DNA from 3 places in the Peribacillus sp. ACCC06369 genome. Region 2 is predicted to be linked to each of the others. Evidence: riboswitches for the same ligand, from Rfam matches in the RefSeq annotation. Region 2 holds a riboswitch; each other region holds the start of a gene.
What was found. Region 2 has a riboswitch for thiamine pyrophosphate ahead of thiT (energy-coupled thiamine transporter ThiT). Riboswitches for the same ligand answer to the same signal wherever they lie in the genome.

Region 1: it holds a riboswitch for thiamine pyrophosphate, as region 2 does, so the genes downstream of both, tenA (thiaminase II) here and thiT (energy-coupled thiamine transporter ThiT) in region 2, are expected to answer to the same signal.
Region 3: it holds a riboswitch for thiamine pyrophosphate, as region 2 does, so the genes downstream of both, QUF78_RS20055 (ABC transporter substrate-binding protein) here and thiT (energy-coupled thiamine transporter ThiT) in region 2, are expected to answer to the same signal.

Annotation. Positions count from the first base shown of each region.
Region 1 covers NZ_JAUCEN010000002.1:2,298,885-2,302,021, reverse strand. The annotation lists gene QUF78_RS12100 (ABC transporter ATP-binding protein) at 1-581, opposite strand, end outside; gene QUF78_RS12095 (ECF transporter S component) at 594-1,178, opposite strand; gene tenA (thiaminase II) at 1,192-1,875, opposite strand; TPP riboswitch at 2,012-2,140, opposite strand; gene QUF78_RS12085 (SDR family NAD(P)-dependent oxidoreductase) at 2,276-3,022, opposite strand; gene QUF78_RS12080 (AMP-binding protein) at 3,074-3,137, opposite strand, start outside.
Region 2 covers NZ_JAUCEN010000002.1:1,105,213-1,108,349, forward strand. The annotation lists gene QUF78_RS06215 (histidine kinase N-terminal domain-containing protein) at 1-241, opposite strand, end outside; gene QUF78_RS06220 (cation diffusion facilitator family transporter) at 488-1,372, opposite strand; TPP riboswitch at 1,620-1,722, shown strand; gene thiT (energy-coupled thiamine transporter ThiT) at 1,828-2,406, shown strand; gene QUF78_RS06230 (universal stress protein) at 2,485-3,006, opposite strand.
Region 3 covers NZ_JAUCEN010000002.1:3,949,705-3,952,841, reverse strand. The annotation lists gene QUF78_RS20060 (protein-glutamine gamma-glutamyltransferase) at 1-808, opposite strand, end outside; TPP riboswitch at 1,126-1,235, shown strand; gene QUF78_RS20055 (ABC transporter substrate-binding protein) at 1,357-2,361, shown strand; gene QUF78_RS20050 (thiamine-binding protein) at 2,373-2,654, shown strand; gene QUF78_RS20045 (ABC transporter permease) at 2,651-3,137, shown strand, end outside.

The DNA.
Region 1 (3,137 bases), 1.2 Mb from region 2:
TGATCAATTTTATGTTCCACGATAATAACCGTCTTGTCTCGTCCGACTCCCTTCAACAAGTCCCAGATTTCTTTTGTTCCTTCCGGATCGAGCATGGCGGTTGGTTCATCTAAAAATATCACTTCCGGTTCAAGGACCAATACTGAAGCAATGGCCAGACGCTGTTTCATCCCGCCTGATAATGTATCAATACTTGTATGGATATCGTCTAGATTCAATCCTACCTCACGGATATGTTTTTGGATCTTCTCTTTCATTTCTTTTTTAGGGACGGAAAGATTCTCAAGGACGAAGGCAATTTCCTCATCAGCAAACGGCATGCAAAACTGACTATCAGGGTCTTGAAAAACATATCCCCATGAAGAAGGACACTTCAATTCTTCCGCCTTCATCGGAACTTCTATGGAATTCGGAATCAATCCGCTTAATACTTGCAAAAGAGTCGACTTACCACATCCTGATGGTCCCAACAATAGAACTTTTTCACCTTTATCAAATGAGACGGATAAGTCCTTGAAAATCAATGACTCATCACCTGGAAATTTCATTCTTAACTTCTCAACATGAACGATTCGTTCCATGGCCATCAACCTCTACTTTTGGTCCAGTTCTGCATAATCTTTACTTGAAACTGGACGAACAAGATTAGTTACTCCTGTTGCTTCCAGGACTTTAACTAGATAATAAGCTGTTACACCTGCAAAGAATATGGAACCCAAGAACCTCGCAATCATGAATAACGATAGATTCCAAAGGGAGAGCGCACCTATTTCCCCGTATGCAAAATCCATGATGACTGATCCCAGGCAGGAAGCCACCGCAGCTAAAACGGCCACCGACATATTGAATTTTTTATATCTGAACGCCATGAACAGCAGTTCAGCGAACAAACCTTGGACCACCCCATATAAGAGTACGGTCAGCCCCCATGGTGAACCCAGAAAGAATTCACCGGAAGCTGCAGCTATCTCTGCCAGAAGTGCTACACCCGGTTTCCGTAAAATCAAAAAGGCAACGGGGCCAGCAATAAACCACATTCCATAAATAAGTTGATCTAGATGTAATCCTAATGGTTTAACGGAATAATATATCGAACCCCAAAGGATATAAACGATTCCAAATGCTACGGCAATCACGATAGTGACTAATATATCCGTTAATTTCAATCCTTTTTTCATGTTTCATTCTCCTTTATACTTCCAGTATTTCCTTATGAACAGGCCATGTCTCTAAGCGATAAGCCATTTCCCAAAATGAGTATTCATATTGGCTGCTAAGGATAAAATGTTCCTTCATTCTTTCCTTATCTTCATCTGTTACTTTTTCAGCAATCTCATCAAGCCTCGCAATTTGTTCTTCCACCAAAGAGCGGAACCACTCTCCTCCGTAAGCCGCTATCCATTCTTGATAAATCGGCTCTTCCGGTTCACACCCTTGCAGCTTTTCGCCAATTTCATAATACAGCCAGTAACATGGCAAGATAGCTGCAATAACATCCCCTAAATGTCCAGAATAAGCCGCACGATACATATGGGAAGTATAAGCATAAGCAGTCGGGGCGGGTTTGAAATTTTCCCTTTCTTCTTTTGTGATGCCTAATCTCTCAGAAAAATTTTCATGAAGCTTCAACTCCGCTTCATATGTTCCTTGTGCGTGGCCGGCAAGCCTGCTTGTTGTATGTAAGTCTGTTGCCTTTACTGCTCCTAAAGCTTGAACTCTAGCAAAATGAGATAAATAATAGGCATCTTGCATGACATAAAAACGAAAACACTCTAATGGCAATGTGCCATCTCCAATTCCTGCAACAAACGGGTGATTAAAACTAGCTTCCCAAATATGATCAACTTCCTGGCGGATTTCCTCTGAAAACTTCATGTCCATTACCTCCAAATTCTATTTTTCAATGAATGATACGGGATAAAAACCTTAAATCACCTCTTTTTTTGCAAATAAAAAACCACTTTCTTTAACGTAAAGAAAGTGGTTGTACTTGAAATAATACAGAAACGTATTGTCCCAGACCCCACTTCCCTACGCTGGTATAAACCAGATCAGGTTCTAAGGGTCTTAAAGTCATACTTTAATCTCAGCTTCTCAGGTAAAACCAAATTTCACCTATAAAGCACCCCTAGTGGTACAAATTGTATATATAATTCATTTGCCTTTATATTAACACGATAAATCCAATTGTCAAACGATTAGAAAAAGTTTTCAAGCTATATTGCTTTAGGATTACTAGCCTTTCAATCTTGCATACTCACCTAACCACGATCAATTAAACCATTGTTAATCCACCATTTACGGAAAGAGTTTGCCCCGTAATATACCCTGCATCTTCCGAAACGAAATAGGCAACAGCACTGGCAATGTCCTCGGGTTGAGCTAGCCGACGGAATGGAATAGCTTTTTCCAAGGCGCTTGCTATACCAACATTATAAGAGCCTATTTCTTGAAATAAAGGAGTATCAGCAGGGCCTGGTGCAACACAATTGATGTTGAGTTTGTGACGTGCCATTTCTCTTGCTATCGTTTTTGTGAAGGCAATCACCCCTCCCTTAGCAGCCGAATAAACTGCCTCTCCACTTGATCCGACCCTAGCTGCATCTGATGCAATATTTACTACCTTGCCGTAACCATTTTCAATCATAAGAGGTAAAATTTCCTTGCAAGTATGGATCTGCCCAAGTAAATTAATATCGATAATCCTTTTCCAAGTGCTTGGATCACTTTTTAAAAAAGGTTCCACCTTATCCCAGCCTGCATTATTAACCAATATATCTATTCTTTGATAATGGTTCACTGATTCTTCAACGGCTTTTTTAACACTTTCTAATTTCGTTACATCACAATGGACCGCTCTGGCTTCAAAACCCGACTTTTCGATTATAGAAACCGTTTCCTCTGCATTTTTAAGATTTATATCAGCCACGATGATGTTAAAATTGCGAGAAGCCAATTTTTTTGCAATCTCTCTGCCAATTCCGCTCCCGGCACCTGTGATAAATGCCATTCTTTTATTCATCATATTCCCTCCACTTTCACCATTTAGTCAATATGGATTTATTTGAGCTGCTTATATATTGTCTATTATCTTTTCATTTATCATTTCCCGGAGCCGGAATTTCTGGATTTTCCCG
Region 2 (3,137 bases):
CCAATTGCTTATTAACTCGATCAGACGCAATTTTTCCCCCTACGACCTTCAGTACATCGTCTATGTCAGTATCCGGTTTTCCAAGCTGATCCATTAGCAGATTAAAGATATTTTCCACTTCTCCTTTAAAATATCCCATATATCCGTCCGGTAAATGCAGCAACTCATCTTTCCATTTGGATATGATACTGCTTTTTTGAGAAGATAAAAAGTGAATGGTCATTTCTCGATTAGATACCATTTTGCCCTCCATACTGTAGGAAAATGAATTTACTTTTGACCCAGAAATTAATGTATTAGAAAAAAATTACAAAATATTAAAATAATTACATCTCGCTTTTATGATAACAGATTAGAGTTCTTTTAACATGTGTCAATTGGATAAATATTCGTCAATCAATCGATAAATACCTTTTTTTGACACAGTTTTATTACAGTGATTACATGAATTAATAATAAAAAAAGGTATCCGTAAAGTTAATGACGGTTACCTTTTTTTATGAAATGCATATGGTTCGATATGAACGATCACATGCTGGATATTATATTCCTTCAAAAGATTCTCTTCGATTTTAACCGTAATATCGTGACCTTGGATGACGGTCAAAAGAGGGTTAACATGAACGGTAGTTTCGAGCAGGATTTCACTTCCGTGCATACGGGCCTTAATTTCACTCATGTCTTTTACACCTTCTGTCAATATAATGGTTTGACCGATCTTTTGCAGGAGCTGCTCGTCGAAACCATCGGTTAAAGAGATGGAGGCATCCCGAAAGATATCCCAGGCCGTTTTGCATATGATGACCCCCACGACTGCTGCAGCTATTGCATCAAGCCAAGGGATTCCCATCTTAGTACCGATGATTCCAATGAAAGCACCAACACTGACAAGGGCATCGGAACGATTATCCTGTGCAACGGCGTAGATGGAAGAGCTGTTGATCTTTTTACTTAATGCTAAGTTATAACGGTAGATTCCGTACATGAAGATTGCAGAGAATAGGGCGACATAACCGGTAAGCATATTGGGAACGGTTGTTGAATCTTGCTGGAAGAAGGATTCTACAGCACTGAATACAACCTGCAGGCCTACGGTGATCATAATGAAGGCAGCTACCAACGAGGCTACGGTTTCCGCCCGTAAATGTCCATATGAATGATTATCATCTGGAGGTCTCTTCGAAATTTTCAAACCAATCAATACGGCTATGGAAGCGATGATATCGGTCGTATTATTTAAACCATCTGCCCAAAGTCCTTTAGAATCACCGAAATAACCAAATGACAATTTAAGGGCAGACAAGAATATGTAAGCGGCAATGCTTATGTAGGCGCCTTTTTCAGCTGAAATCGAATGTTTATCCATGTCCATTCCCTCCCCTATGTAAATTAGGTTTAATAAAGATAACAAAACAAACCTTAGTGAGTCTATAGAAAAATTGTCGTATTTAGCCATCTAACTTGTTTAATTGCAGGTGTATTGAAGGTATGTAAAGAAGTTGGTTATAAGAAAGAATATCGCCATAAAATGGGAATGACAAGTTGTTGACATATACTGTTTCTTTAGTTGTCAATTAAAGAAACTAGTAGTATATTCTAACCGAGGATCGAAAAATAAATACTTCCACAAGGGGAGCCAAAAAGGCTGAGAGTGAACGGTTGAGTTCAGACCCTATGAACCTGATAGTTAGCACTAGCGTAGGGATGTGGTTTTGGATACAAGCAATACTGGGCATCCATTACCGCCCCGGTGTTGCTTTTTTTTGCGCAAAATTGGCAGGGGGAACTCATGGACATTTTTTCGCTTTTGGAGAAAGGAGTGGCTTGATGAAAAATAAAACGTTATTCATGACAGAGGTCGCCATTTTTGCATCATTGGCTTTATTACTGGATATGGTCTCTGGATTCATTTTTTCAAGAATCTGGCCTCAAGGGGGTTCGATTTCAATAGCCATGGTACCTATTTTTCTGATGGCATATCGTTGGGGCATAAAAGGTGGGATGTTAGCCGGATTGTTACTTGGACTATTGCAGATTGTCAGTGGTACAGCATGGATCGGAACACCGATCCAAGGCTTCATTGATTATTATCTTGCCTTTATGGTTGTCGGGATATCCGGTGTATTCATGAACAAGTTTGTAAACAGCTATAAAGAGGAAAAGCGTTCCAAAGCGAAATTATACGGGATTGGCGGCATGTTTTTGGGAAGTTTCCTGAGGTTTCTATGTCATTTCACTTCTGGAATCGTGTTTTTTGGATCTGCAGCACCAAAAGGACAGCCAGTAGCGGTTTATTCATTCATTTATAATGGGACTTATATGCTGATCAGTTTTATTTTATCGGCCATTGTGGTGATGATGTTATATTCGGCAGCTTCAAATGTATTACTGAAAAAAGCCTATTAACAAAAAAGCCGGATTCTACAAGAATCCGGCTTTTTTCGGAATGATCAAACGATACGTACAGGGCGAACCGGCTCAATCTCATTTTGCAATGAATACCGAACAGGGTGCGTTTTTCGCAATTGAACTACTTGTACTTCCAAGAAAGAATTTTTCCAAACCGCTTTTAGAGCTATTGCCGACGACGATGAGGTCGGCCGCAGTTCTTTCTGCATATTCACATATGCTATCTGGCGCATGTCCTTCCAATATCTCGAATTTCCCCTTGACTTGACATTCACTTAGCAATCTCAACGTATTACTTTCTGCGTTCCGAACACTATTCTCGACGGGGGAAGGGGTGTCAATTACCTTTTGTTCTCGCTGTTCAACTTCAACGACGGGATGTGTCTGGACGGGATCGACATAAAATCCTGCAGCGGGTACAAATCCAGGAGCTGTGACGTTTCCCATGATACTCTGTTCAACCTTATCACTTAGGACATGGACTACGGTCAGCTCAGCTTCAGGAAAGGCCTGTTTGATTGTTGCTCCATATTCCACGGCCCGTGTACTCTCTTCATTTCCATCAAAAGCGACGACAATATTTTTTATGTCTTTCATAATTTCATCTCTCCCATTTATAAGTCTTTAAAGTGTTATACCCACTTTTAAATGTTTCACGCCTTTAATTGGTATATAGATCGCCAATTACGGGGAAAGGATAGATACGGGCATTGTTAAAATGGTAGGAT
Region 3 (3,137 bases), 2.8 Mb from region 2:
GACCTATTTCAGAAACAATACAATTGGAAAGGCTGACAGGACTGTGAACGGGCATTGCACGAGGGGTGTTTTCCAGGAATTGGCTATAGAAGGAACTATCCAAGCTAATGATATGCGTTGTCAGGGATGCCGAAATGGTGGCATTCGGCTTTCTATTGCTATTTAATTCATCGATGATTCCTTGTGCAGTGGTAATCCCGATCCCGTGTCCATAAAAGAGGTTGTTCCCTAATAATATGGCATTTTCACCTTGCCATTCAGGAGTTTCCTCGTCGTGATCAGGGTTTTCGAAGTAAACGCAATCCCCTGGTAAATAATCCGTTCCTTGATGAATATTAAGAGCCATATTGCTTGGAGGGCGAAAGTCATATAGAAATAGGTTTGAAAAAAGATAGTCAAAATTCCTAGGGCCGATTAAATCCAAAATGGCCTTTAAAAAAGTGACGACTATCGCTGTACCGCATTCGAAGGCGTAAAGCCTTCCATTCAAGAAAATGTCCAGGAGTGCAGCATGAGGGGCAATCCCTGGCTGAAGGGTAAATGTGCCATCCTTTGAAACGCGCCAATATTGTTCATTGCTTGCCGATTCATCAAGTGTGGAAAATTCTGGACCACTTTTATCTAACGAAATGGCGGCATCGATGACTCGGTGCCTCAGTTGTATATCGAAATTAAGGTATCCGAAGTTCCGGTATTCAAAAGCGTTAGAATCTTCCGCCAGCAATTGGAGAATTTCAAGCGATGTATCAGATACTATACCTGGTTGGATTTGACTGACATCTAACCATTTGTGATTAATCTTTATCATGACCATATCCACCTTTTGCTTATGAAATGAAGGGTTTATAAAACCAGTACACAAAAAAGTCTACAGGTTATGCTCATTATATGAATGCATGCAAAGAAATGACCATTTGGAGCGTTTCAGGCATGAGGGCAACCGAGAATGATTGGTATGGCAAAAGGGATGATCATTTTGCTAACAATGATTATCATTCCAAAAAGATGTTTTGGTGGCTGTGCTAAACATTTAGAAGGAATACCTTTCCAATTAGGGAGAAGGAGCAAATTAGTATTCCCTTTTCTGAATGAATTGATATAATGAGAGAGAAAAGTTCATATGTGCGAGAAATGTAGGGGGGCCAGTAAAGCTGGCTGAGATTGCGTCCTTTAGATGCTGACTCTTTGAACCTGATCTGGATGATGCCAGCGGAGGGAACATATTATTACTGACTTTCTGTTTTGTATGTTAACGTCCGAATTCATCTTCGGGCGTTTTTTGTATTTTTATAGACCCTGGCGCCCCATTATGGTTCCGGCATATGGATCTTATATGATGTGTAGGAGGATAATAACTTGAATAAATTCTTACCACTGTTGACTTCGTTGTTCCTTTTGGCTGGATGCGGTGCAGGCGGAACTAATGAAAAAGAAGAAGCATCTAAAAATGAAGGCAATAAAGAATTAAAAAAGGTATCGGTCGTACTCGATTGGACACCGAATACAAACCATTCAGGTTTGTATGTAGCCAAGGAAAAAGGATATTTTAAAGAACAAGGTCTGGATGTGGATATTATCATGCCAGGTGAAGCTGGAGCTGATAAGCTTGTCGCTTCAGGGAAATCCGAATTTGGCGTGGGCTACCAGGAGGGCATTACGCAGGCCCGCGTGCAAGGCGTCCCGATTGTTTCGGTAGCTGCTGTCATCCAGCACAATACCTCTGGATTTGCTTCACCTGAGGCAAAAAACATTAAAACACCCAAGGATTTTGAAGGAAAAACGTATGGTGGCTGGGGGTCTCCGGTTGAAAAGGCCATTATTGATTCACTAATGAAAGAAGAAAATGCGGATGTAAATAAAGTGGATATAGTGAATACAGGAGACACGGATTTTTTCACTTCGGTTAAAAGGGATATAGATTTTGCCTGGATATATTATGGGTGGACAGGTATTGAGGCAGAGTTGCGAAATGAAAAGCTTAATATGGTTTACTTAACCGAATACTCGGATAAGCTCGATTACTATACACCTGTTTTGACAACGAATGAAAAGATGATAAAAGAGGATCCCGAGACTGTTAAAGCATTCGTTCATGCAGCTTCGAAAGGGTACCAGTTTGCGATAAAGAACCCTGGTGATGCAGCAGACGTGCTAATTAAGTCTGCCCCGGATCTTGATGCAAAACTAGTGAAGAAAAGCCAGGAGTGGCTTGCGGCTAAGTATCAGGATGATGCTCCGCGTTGGGGTGAACAAAAGCTTGAAATTTGGAAGAATTACAGTGATTGGATGACGGAAAATAAGCTTCTTGAAGGTGATTTCAATCCTGAAAAAGCATTTACCAATGAATTTTTACCAAAATAGGAGGAAATACAATGGCCAATTCATTAATTAGTATACAAATTATTCCTAAAGGGGATGTCATCCCTTTGGTTGACGAAGCAATCAAGATCATTGATGAATCAGGTATCAAGTATGAAGTTCACCCGCTAGAAACGACAATGGAGGGTGAGCTTTCCGAACTTTTTGCCGTGATAGAAAAAATGAATGTAAGAATGATTGAATTAGGCTCGCCGAATGTCATATCCCAAGTGAAAATATTATATCAGCCGAGCGGAATTACGATGGATACGTTAACGGAGAAATATCGGGCATGACCGGAAGGGTAATTTGGAAGAAGGGGGCTCCCTTCTTTCTTTTATTATTGTTGCTGATAATATGGGAGTCAGTGACAGTCTTATTAAAGGTTGAAAAATGGCTGCTTCCCGCTCCGTCGGCCATTTTCATTGAAGGAATTGAGTCGTCCCAGAATCTTTTTGGTCACCTTTCATCAACAACTGAGCTTGCGTTATCGGGTTTTTTTATTGGAAGCTGCATTGGATTATTAATCGCAGCAATCCTACATCTGTTTCCAGGCGTAAAGGACGCGGTTTACCCTCTGCTCATACTATCACAAAATATACCTATCATAGTTTTGGCACCGCTTTTAGTAATTTGGTTTGGCTTTGGCATGATGCCTAAGTTAATCGTCATTTCGCTAGTATGTTTTTTTCCGGTTGCGGTTGCTTCATTGGACGGTTTTCGCCAGACACCATACGAACTCAAGCATTATTTCAAGATGATGGGAGCGGGAAAAAACC